3 regions of the Kineococcus anabasis genome follow, and region 2 is predicted to be linked to each of the others. Evidence: predicted binding sites of a transcription regulator. Region 2 holds the regulator's gene; each other region holds the start of a gene.
The links. Region 2 encodes HrcA, which represses chaperone genes, less so after heat shock. Its sites were predicted from a motif close to GNTNGCACTCGGNNNNNCCGAGTGCNANC; they were not measured.

Region 1: a site for HrcA is predicted at 1,246-1,274, ahead of groL (chaperonin GroEL). Genes of this name have one in related genera too.
Region 3: a site for HrcA is predicted at 2,051-2,079, ahead of ACYQBY_RS06110 (acetolactate synthase large subunit). Genes of this name have one in related genera too.

The regions. Positions count from the first base shown of each region.
Region 1 covers NZ_BAAIHU010000015.1:75,058-78,289, reverse strand. Annotated here, with positions in the region: gene ACYQBY_RS21580 (DUF3263 domain-containing protein) at 229-555, shown strand; gene ACYQBY_RS21575 (cold-shock protein) at 973-1,176, shown strand; gene groL (chaperonin GroEL) at 1,458-3,086, shown strand; gene ACYQBY_RS21565 (molybdenum cofactor biosynthesis protein MoaE) at 3,229-3,232, shown strand, end outside.
Region 2 covers NZ_BAAIHU010000006.1:345,319-348,550, forward strand. Annotated here, with positions in the region: gene dnaJ (molecular chaperone DnaJ) at 37-1,155, opposite strand; gene hrcA (heat-inducible transcriptional repressor HrcA) at 1,249-2,286, opposite strand; gene ACYQBY_RS10400 (DUF3097 domain-containing protein) at 2,426-3,232, shown strand, end outside.
Region 3 covers NZ_BAAIHU010000002.1:590,265-593,496, reverse strand. Annotated here, with positions in the region: gene ACYQBY_RS06110 (acetolactate synthase large subunit) at 1-1,921, opposite strand, end outside; gene ilvD (dihydroxy-acid dehydratase) at 2,208-3,232, opposite strand, start outside.

The DNA of each region.
Region 1 (3,232 bases), on a different contig from region 2:
GGCGCGGGCGCCGCCCGGCGCGGGGAGGCCGCACACCCGGCACCGCACACCCGGCACCGCACACCCGGCACCGCACACCCGGCACCGCACACCCGGCACCGCACACCCGGCACCGCACACCCGGCACCGCACACCCGGCACCGCGTGCCTGCCGGGCGCTGTCGCACCGCGTGCCTACAGTGGGGGCAGGTCGGCGGGGGAACTCGCCCCGGACCCGGGAGGACGGTCATGGACGGCGGCAGCGGTGCGGCGGCGCAGGTGGTGGACGGCGGTGCGCCCGGGGCGCGGGAACCCGGCCCCGCCGCGGGCCTGAGCGAGCGCGACGCGCGCATCCTGGCCTTCGAGCGGCAGTGGTGGAAGTACGCCGGCGCCAAGGACCAGGCGGTGGGGGAGATGTTCGACCTCACCCCCACCCGCTACTACCAGGTGCTCAACGCCCTCATCGACACGCCCGAGGCGCTGGCCCACGACCCGATGCTGGTCAAGCGGCTGCGCCGGATGCGCTCGGCGCGCCAGCGGGCCCGTTCGGCGCGCCGGCTCGGGTCGGGGTCCTGACCCGCTACAGCGGCGGCGCGCCCGGGGTGCGGCGCGGTGCGCACCGCACGCGGCGCGGACCGGGGCAGGTCGCCCTCCTCGTGCTGCTCGTCGCCGGGGTCCTCGCGGGGGTCGGGGCGGCGGTCGTGGTGCTCGCCGGGGACGTGCTGGCGGCCCTGCTCGCGCTGCTGCGCTGAGCGACCACGTGTGATCGGATCGTGAGAAGTTCGGTCGCGATCATCCTTGTGGTGGCCGGGGGTGCTCTCCATAATCAGGAACCGGTCGCGCCGCCCGGTGTGCCCGGTCCCCTCGGGGCGGTGTTCCTCGCCGCCCGGCGGAGGCCGCGTGCCGGGCGCCACCGTTCGCCCGTGCGGACGGATCAGACCCGCCGCCGGCCGGTCCGGCGGTGCCGCCCGCACCGCTGCACATGGAGAAGCAATGGCTCAGGGGACCGTCAAGTGGTTCAACGCCGAGAAGGGCTTCGGCTTCATCACCCAGGACGACGGCGGCAGTGACGTCTTCGTCCACTGGAGCGCGATCGACATGGACGGCTACCGCTCCCTCGACGAGGGCCAGCGCGTGGAGTTCCAGGTCGGCCAGGGCCAGAAGGGCCCTCAGGCGGAGGCCGTCAAGGCTGTCTGAGGTCCCACCGAGAGCGCGTCCACGACGGCGCCGTCCCCTCCCGGGGGCGGCGCCGTCCTGCGTGAGGGGGTTTGCACTCGACCCGCGAGAGTGCCAACATTGCGGTTGGCACTCTCGAGTCGAGAGTGACAGCACGAGCCACACCTCGACCCGGGAGCTCACAGCTCCCGGCCGGTCGGTGAGGCCCGTCACCGCGGGGGACGTGACCCCGCGGGTGCGGGTCGTCCGTCGCGGGCACCGGACCGGCCACCCAGACCCGTCACCGGGGAGGAACACCAGGCATGAGCAAGATCATCGCCTTCGACGAGGAGGCCCGTCGCGGCCTCGAGCGCGGCATGAACCAGCTCGCTGACGCTGTCAAGGTCACGCTCGGCCCGCGCGGCCGCAACGTCGTCCTGGAGAAGAAGTGGGGCGCCCCCACGATCACCAACGACGGTGTGAGCATCGCCAAGGAGATCGAGCTCGAGGACCCGTACGAGAAGATCGGGGCCGAGCTCGTCAAGGAGGTCGCCAAGAAGACGGACGACGTCGCGGGCGACGGCACCACCACCGCCACCGTCCTGGCCCAGGCGCTCGTGCGCGAGGGCCTGCGCAACGTCGCCGCCGGCGCCAACCCGATGGCGCTCAAGCGCGGCATCGAGAAGGCCGTCGAGGCCGTGACCGAGCAGCTCCTCGCCGCCGCCAAGGAGGTGGAGACCAAGGAGCAGATCGCCGCCACCGCGGGCATCTCCGCCGGGGACCCCTCCATCGGCGAGCTCATCGCCGAGGCGATGGACAAGGTCGGCAAGGAAGGTGTCATCACCGTCGAGGAGAGCAACACCTTCGGCCTCGAGCTCGAGCTCACCGAGGGCATGCGCTTCGACAAGGGCTACATCTCGCCCTACTTCGTCACCGACTCCGAGCGCATGGAGACCGTCCTGGAGGACCCCTACCTCCTGGTCCTCAACTCCAAGATCTCCAACGTCAAGGACCTGCTCCCGCTGCTGGAGAAGGTCATGCAGTCGGGCAAGCCGCTGGCGATCATCGCCGAGGACGTCGAGGGCGAGGCCCTCGCGACCCTGGTGGTCAACAAGATCCGCGGCACCTTCCGCTCCGTGGCAGTCAAGGCCCCGGGCTTCGGCGACCGCCGCAAGGCCATGCTCGGCGACATCGCCATCCTCGCCGGTGGCCAGGTCATCTCCGAGGAGGTCGGCCTCAAGCTCGACACCGTCGGCCTGGACCTGCTCGGCCGCGCCCGCAAGGTCGTCGTCACCAAGGACGAGACCACGATCGTCGAGGGTGCCGGCGACGCCGACGCCATCGCCGGCCGCGTGGCGCAGATCCGCGCCGAGATCGACCGCAGCGACTCCGACTACGACCGCGAGAAGCTCCAGGAGCGTCTCGCCAAGCTGGCCGGCGGCGTGGCCGTCATCAAGGCCGGCGCGGCGACCGAGGTCGAGCTGAAGGAGCGCAAGCACCGCATCGAGGACGCGGTGCGCAACGCGAAGGCCGCCGTGGAGGAGGGGATCGTCGCCGGTGGTGGCGTGGCCCTCATCCAGGCCGGCGCCCTGGCGTTCGAGAAGCTCGAGCTCGAGGGTGACGAGGCGACCGGCGCGAACATCGTCAAGGTCGCCATCGAGGCCCCGCTCAAGCAGATCGCGATCAACGCCGGCCTCGAGGGCGGCGTCGTGGCGGAGAAGGTCCGCAACCTCGCGGTGGGCCACGGCCTCAACGCCGCCACCGGTGAGTACGTCGACATGCTCGCCGCGGGCATCAACGACCCGGTGAAGGTGACGCGCTCCGCGCTGCAGAACGCCGCCTCCATCGCCGGTCTGTTCCTCACCACCGAGGCCGTCATCGCCGACAAGCCGGAGAAGGCCGCCCCGGCCGCTCCCGGTGGCGACGGCGGCATGGGCGGCATGGACTTCTGAGTCCCGCCCCACCACCTGCACCAGACGCGAGGGCGGTTCCCCGGCAGGGGGGCCGCCCTCGCGGCGTGCCTGGGCCGGGGGCGGGGTGCGGGCCGCTGTTCCCGTGCCCCCCCGTGCCCGCGGGCGGGCTAGGGTCGCGGGTGTGA
Region 2 (3,232 bases):
CGGTCCCGGGGGCGCACGACCCCCGGGACCGCCTGCTCAGCGCCCGACGATGCGCTCGCGCAGCTTGGAGAAGACGCCCTGGTGGGAGGGGGACAGCCGCCCGGCGGGGCGGGCCTCCCCGCGCAGCTCCGCCAGCCGCCGCAGCAGCTCCTCCTGCTCCGCGTCCAAATTCCGCGGCGTCACCACGTCCAGGTGCACGAGCAGGTCACCGCGGCCGGCCGAGCGCAGGTGCTCGGTGCCGCGGCCGCGCAGCGTCACCGTCTCCCCCGACTGCGAGCCGGGCCGCACCTCGATCTCGACCCCGTCGCCCTCCAGGGTCTCCAGGGTGATGACGGTGCCCAGTGCGGCGGCGGTCATCGGCACCTCCAGCGTGCAGTGCAGGTCGTCGCCGCGGCGCTGGAACGTCGCGTGCTGGCGCTCGGCGATCTCCACGTACAGGTCGCCCGCGGGACCGCCCGCCGTGCCCACCTCGCCCTGCGCGGCGAGCTGGATGCGGGTGCCGGTGCTGACGCCCGCGGGGATGCGGATCGTCAGGGGCCGGCGGGAGCGGACGCGGCCCTCGCCCGAGCACTCCAGGCACGGCGCGGGCAGCACCGTGCCGAAGCCGCGGCACGTGGGGCACGGCTGCGCCGTCATGACCTGCCCGAGCAGCGAGCGCACCACCCGCTGCACCTGCCCGCGCCCGCCGCAGATGTCGCAGGTGGCCGGCTCGGTCCCCGGCTGGCAGCACGTCCCGCGGCACGTCGGGCACAGCACCGCGGTGTCCACGGTGATCTCCTTGGTGCCGCCGAACGCCGCCTCGGCCAGGTCCACCTCCACGCGGATGAGGGCGTCCTGCCCGCGCTGGGTGCGGCTGACGGGCCCGCGCCCGGAGGTGGCGCCGCCGCCGAAGAAGGCGTCCATGATGTCGCTGAAGCCGAACCCCGGGCCGAACCCCGCACCACCCGGCTGGGTGCCGCCGCGGTCGTACAGCTCGCGCTTCTCGGGGTTGGACAGCGTGTCGTAGGCCTGGGAGACCTCCTTGAACCGCTCCCCGGCCGCCGGGTCGTCCGTGACGTCCGGGTGCAGCTTCCGCGCGAGCTTGCGGTACGCCCGCTTGATCTCCTCCTGCGACGCGCTGCGCGCGACACCGAGGACCTCGTAGTAGTCGCTCACGGGTGGCACCGTCTCCTCATCGTCTCGCTGTGCGGGGGTTCGTCGCACGGGGTCCGGCCGGGCGGGCCGCCCCCGCCTCCGCGCGCAGCCGGGTCACTGCGCGAGGATCCGGGACACGTAGCGGGCGACGGAGCGCACCGCCGCCATGGTCGTGGGGTAGTCCATCCTGGTCGGGCCGAGGACGCCGAGCCGGGCCAGCACCTGTCCCTCGCCGTACCCGCTGGTGACGACCGACGTCTCCGGCAGGCCCAGGCCCAGGTTCTCCGAGCCGATCCGGACGCTCAGCCCGCCCGGGGCCACCTCGTCGTCGGCCATCTCCTGCACCAGCCGCAGCAGCACGACGTGCTCCTCCAGCGCGTCCAGCACCGAGCCGAGCGAGGCGGGGAAGTCGGTGCCGCTGCGCACGAGGTTGGCCGTGCCCGCGATGACGACCCGCTCCTCCAGCGCGGCGGTCAGGCCGTCGGCGAGCGCCGCGAGCACCTCGTCGGCGGCGGCCCGCTGCGGCGGGGGCACCGCGTCCGCCACACCGGGCAGCAGGTCCCGCGCCTCGGCGACGCGCCGGCCGGCCAGGGTGCCGTTGAGCCGCGCGCGCAGGTCCGCCAGCAGCGGGGGCAGCTCCTCGTCCGCCAGGTGCGAGCGCAGGGTGACCACGCGCTGCTCCACCCGGCCGGTGTCGGTGATGAGCACCATCAGGGCGGAGCGGCCCCCGACGTGCAGGACCTCCACGTGCCGCACGCCCGCGCGCGAGAGCGAGGGGTACTGCACCACGGCGGCCTGCCGGGTGATCTGCGCCAGCAGCCGCACGGTGCGGTCGACGATGTCGTCGAGGTCCGCGGCGCCGTCGAGGAAGGCCTGGATGGCCCGCTTCTCCGCCGCCGACATCGGCTTGACGGTGGCGAGGCGGTCCACGAACAGGCGGTACCCCTTGTCCGTGGGCACGCGCCCGGCGCTGGTGTGGGGCTGGGTGATGTACCCCTCCTCCTCCAGCACGGCCATGTCGTTGCGGATCGTCGCCGGGGACACGCCGAGCTGGTAGCGCTCGACGAGGTGCTTGGACCCCACCGGCTCCCGCGTGCTGACGTAGTCCTCGACGATGGCACGCAGCACGGCCAGCCTGCGCTCGTCGCTCATGCCCCACCTCCGCCTCTTGGCACTCACGTCCCGTGAGTGCCAAGTCTAGGCTCCGCCGGGACATCCGCCCTCCCGCACGACCCGACGCGCCGGTGAGCCTGCGCGTCCCCGCGGCGCGTCACGGCTAGCGTGCCGCGGCGTGAGCCCCTCCGACAGGTCGAGCCCCTCCGACAGGTACGGGAGCGACGTGCTCTCGCGCGACCCCCACCCGCGCCGCCCCGCCAGCCGCGAGGAGCCCGCCGAGGCGGGTCTCGTCGTGGAGGACGTGGAGACCGGCTGGGTGGGCGCCGTCGTGCGGGTGGAGAAGAGCGGCGGCGTGCACGTGGTGGTCCTGGAGGACGCCCGCGGGCGCACCCGCACCTTCCCCCTCGGGCCCGGCTTCTGGGTGGACGGGCAGCCGGTGCGCCTCGTCGCCCCGCGCGGCCCCGCCCGGCCGCAGGCGGCGACCCGCACCGCGAGCGGCTCGGTGGCGGTGCGCACCGCCGCCCGCACCGCCCGGGCCTCGCGCGTCCTCGTCGAGGGCCGGCACGACGCGGAGCTGGTGGAGAGGGTCTGGGGCGACGACCTGCGCGTCGAGGGCGTCGTGGTGGAGATGCTCGACGGGGTGGACGACCTCGCCGCAGTCGTGCGGGACTTCCGCCCCGGGCCCGGCCGCCGCCTCGGCGTGCTGGTGGACCACCTCGTCCCCGGCAGCAAGGAGTCCAGGATCGTGGCGGGCGTGCGGCACCCGCACGTCCTCGTGGTGGGCCACCCCTTCGTCGACGTGTGGCAGGCGGTGCGCCCCCAGCGCCTCGGGTGGGAGCGCTGGCCGGTCATCCCGCGGGGCACGTCGTGGAAGCACGGGGTCCTCGCGGAGCTGGGCTGGCCGCACGCGACGCAGGCGGACGTGGCGCACGGCTGGAAGCGGATCCTCGGCACGGTGCGCGACTACACCGACCTGGAGCCC
Region 3 (3,232 bases), on a different contig from region 2:
CGTTGGAGTACAGGTCGCCGTCGACGTCGCGGTCCCACCGGGGGCTCACGCCGCGGGCGTACTGGATGGCGTCGTTGCTGACCCCGGCGGCGACCATCGGCCAGACCATCGCGTCGCGGTGCACGCGGAAGTCGACGACCACGGGGACGTCGTTGATGGCCATCGCCTTCTCGATGACGGCGTCGACGTCCTCGGGCCGCTCGCAGCGCAGCCCGACGCAGCCGTAGGCCTCCGCCAGCTTCACGAAGTCCGGGATCGCCGCGCCGCGGCTGGAGTGGGCCCCGGAGTGCAGGTCGGTGTTGGAGTAGCGCTCGGCGTAGAAGAGCGTCTGCCACTGCCGGACCATGCCGAGGCTGGAGTTGTTGATGATCGCGACCTTGACCGGGATGTCGTTCAGGGTGCAGGTCGCGAGCTCCTGGTTGGTCATCTGGAAGCAGCCGTCCCCGTCGATCGCCCAGACCACGGCGTCGGGGCGCCCGACCTTGGCGCCCATCGCGGCGGGCACCGAGTAGCCCATGGTCCCCAGGCCGCCGGAGTTCAGCCAGGTGCGCGGCTTCTCGTACCTCACGAACTGCGCGGCCCACATCTGGTGCTGGCCCACACCCGCGACGTAGATGGCGTCGGGGCCGGCGATGGCGCCGATGCGGGAGATCACGTGCTGGGGGGCGAGGGAGCCGTCCTCGGCCTCGGCGTAGCCGAGCGGGTAGGTCTCCTGCCAGTGGCGCACCTGACCCTGCCAGTCGGCGACGTCGAGGGCCGCGCCGGCGGCGAACTCGGCCTCCAGGGCCTTGACCAGCTCGGCGATGATGAGCTTGGCGTCGCCGACGATCGGCACGTCCACGACCCGGTTCTTGCCGATCTCGGCGGGGTCGATGTCGGCGTGGATCACCTTCGCCTCCGGGGCGAAGCTGGAGAGCTGCCCGGTGACGCGGTCGTCGAAGCGGGCGCCGAGGGTGATGAGCAGGTCGGACTTCTGCAGCGCGGTGACGGCGGCGACCGTGCCGTGCATCCCGGGCATGCCCAGGTGCGCGGGGTGGGAGTCGGGCAGCGCGCCGCGCGCCATGAGCGTGGTCACCGCGGGGATGCCGGTGAGGTCGGCCAGCGCGACGAGCTCCTCGGAGGCGTCGGCCTTGACGACGCCACCGCCGACGTAGAGGACGGGGCGCCGGGCGGCGAGGATGAGCTTGGCCGCCTCCTTCACCTGCTTGCCGTGCGGGCGGACCGTGGGGCGGTAGCCGGGCAGGTCGACCTTCTCGGGCCAGGTGAACGACGTGGTGGCCTGCAGCGCGCTCTTGGCCACGTCCACGAGGACGGGGCCGGGGCGGCCGGTGGCGGCCAGGTGGAAGGCCTCGGCGACGACGCGGGGGATGTCCGCCGGGTCGGTCACGAGGTAGTTGTGCTTGGTGATGGGCACGGTGATGCCCGCGATGTCCGCCTCCTGGAAGGCGTCGGTGCCGATGGCGGCGGCGCCGACCTGGCCGGTGATGGCGACCATCGGCACGGAGTCCATGTTCGCGTCGGCCAGCGGGGTGACGAGGTTGGTGGCGCCCGGGCCGGAGGTGGCCATGCAGACCCCGACCCTGCCGGTGGCCACGGCGTAGCCCTCGGCGGCGTGCCCGGCGCCCTGCTCGTGGCGCACGAGGATGTGCCGCAGGTGCGGGGAGTCCATCAGCGGGTCGTACGCCGGCAGGATCGCCCCGCCCGGGATGCCGAAGACGACCTCGACGCCGACGGCCTCGAGGGACCGGATGAGGCTCTGGGCGCCCGTGAGGGACGCCACGGGCAGCTTCGGGTCCAGGGGCGTGCCGTCCGGGCGCAGCTCGGGCTGCGCCGGGCCGGGGAGGTCCTGGCCGGGCTGCGTGGTCTGGTCGGCGCTGCGCCCGGCGGCGCCGGCGTCGGCGCTGCTGTGCTGAGCGGTCATCTCTCAGGCTCCTGTCGGGGTGTCGGCGTGCGGCTGTCGGGCTGGGACGGCGCCCGGCCTCCTGGCGCCGGACGCGAAAAGACCCCTCGGCCCGTGGGCATGACGAGGGGTCGCGCGCACGGCCGTGACGTCAGCCGGCGCGCTGTCCGATTACTACGAGGAGCTGCACCGGGCCACCGTAGCCCGCCGCGGCGGCCGGTGTCAGCCGGGTCCCCCATTCGTCTCAGCATGCGGACCAGATGTCCAGAGGGCGGACACGGTGGGCCGTGCCCGCCCCCCGGGACCGTCAGAGGCAGACCGCGCCCACGGACGCCGACTGCACGGTGCGCGCGTACTTGGCCAGGACCCCGCGGGTGTAGACCGGCGGCAGCGGCGCCCACCCCTCGCGGCGCGCGGCCAGCTCCTCCGCCGGCACCAGCACGTCCAGGGTCTTGCCCGCCACGTCCAGGCGGATGCGGTCGCCGTCGCGGACGAACGCGATGGGCCCCGCGTCGACGGCCTCGGGCGCCACGTGCCCCACGCACAGGCCCGTCGTGCCCCCGGAGAAGCGCCCGTCGGTGAGCAGCAGCACGTCCTTGCCCAGGCCCGCACCCTTGATCGCGGCGGTGATCGCCAGCATCTCGCGCATCCCGGGACCGCCCTTGGGGCCCTCATAGCGGATGACCACCACGTCGCCCGCCCCGATCCGGCCGTCCTCCAGGGCGTCCATCGCGGCGCGCTCGCGGTCGAAGACGCGGGCGGTGCCCTCGAAGACGTCGGAGTCGAAGCCCGCGCTCTTCACCACCGCCCCGCCGGGGGCGAGGCTGCCCGAGAGGATGGTGATGCCGCCGGTGGCGTGGATCGGGTTGTCCAGCGCCCGCAGCACGACGCCGTCCACGTCGGGTGGGGCGATGTCGGCGAGGTTCTCCGCCATCGTGCGCCCGGTCACGGTCAGGCAGTCCCCGTGCAGCAGCCCCGCGTCGAGCAGGGCGCGCATGACGACCGGGATGCCGCCGATGCGGTCCACGTCGGCCATGACGTGCCGGCCGAAGGGCTTGAGGTCGCCCAGGTGCGGCACCCGCGAGGCGATGCGGTCGAAGTCCGCCAGGGTCAGCTCCACCTCCGCCTCGTGGGCGATGGCCAGCAGGTGCAGGACCGCGTTGGTGGAGCCGCCCAGGGACATCACCACCGCGATGGCGTTCTCGAACGCCTCCTTGGTGAGGATCTGGCGGGCGGTGATGCCCTTGCGCAGCAGGTTCACCACGGCCTCGCCGGAGGCCCGCGCGTAGCCGTCGCGGCGGCGGTCCGGGGCCGGCGGGGCGGCGCTGCCCG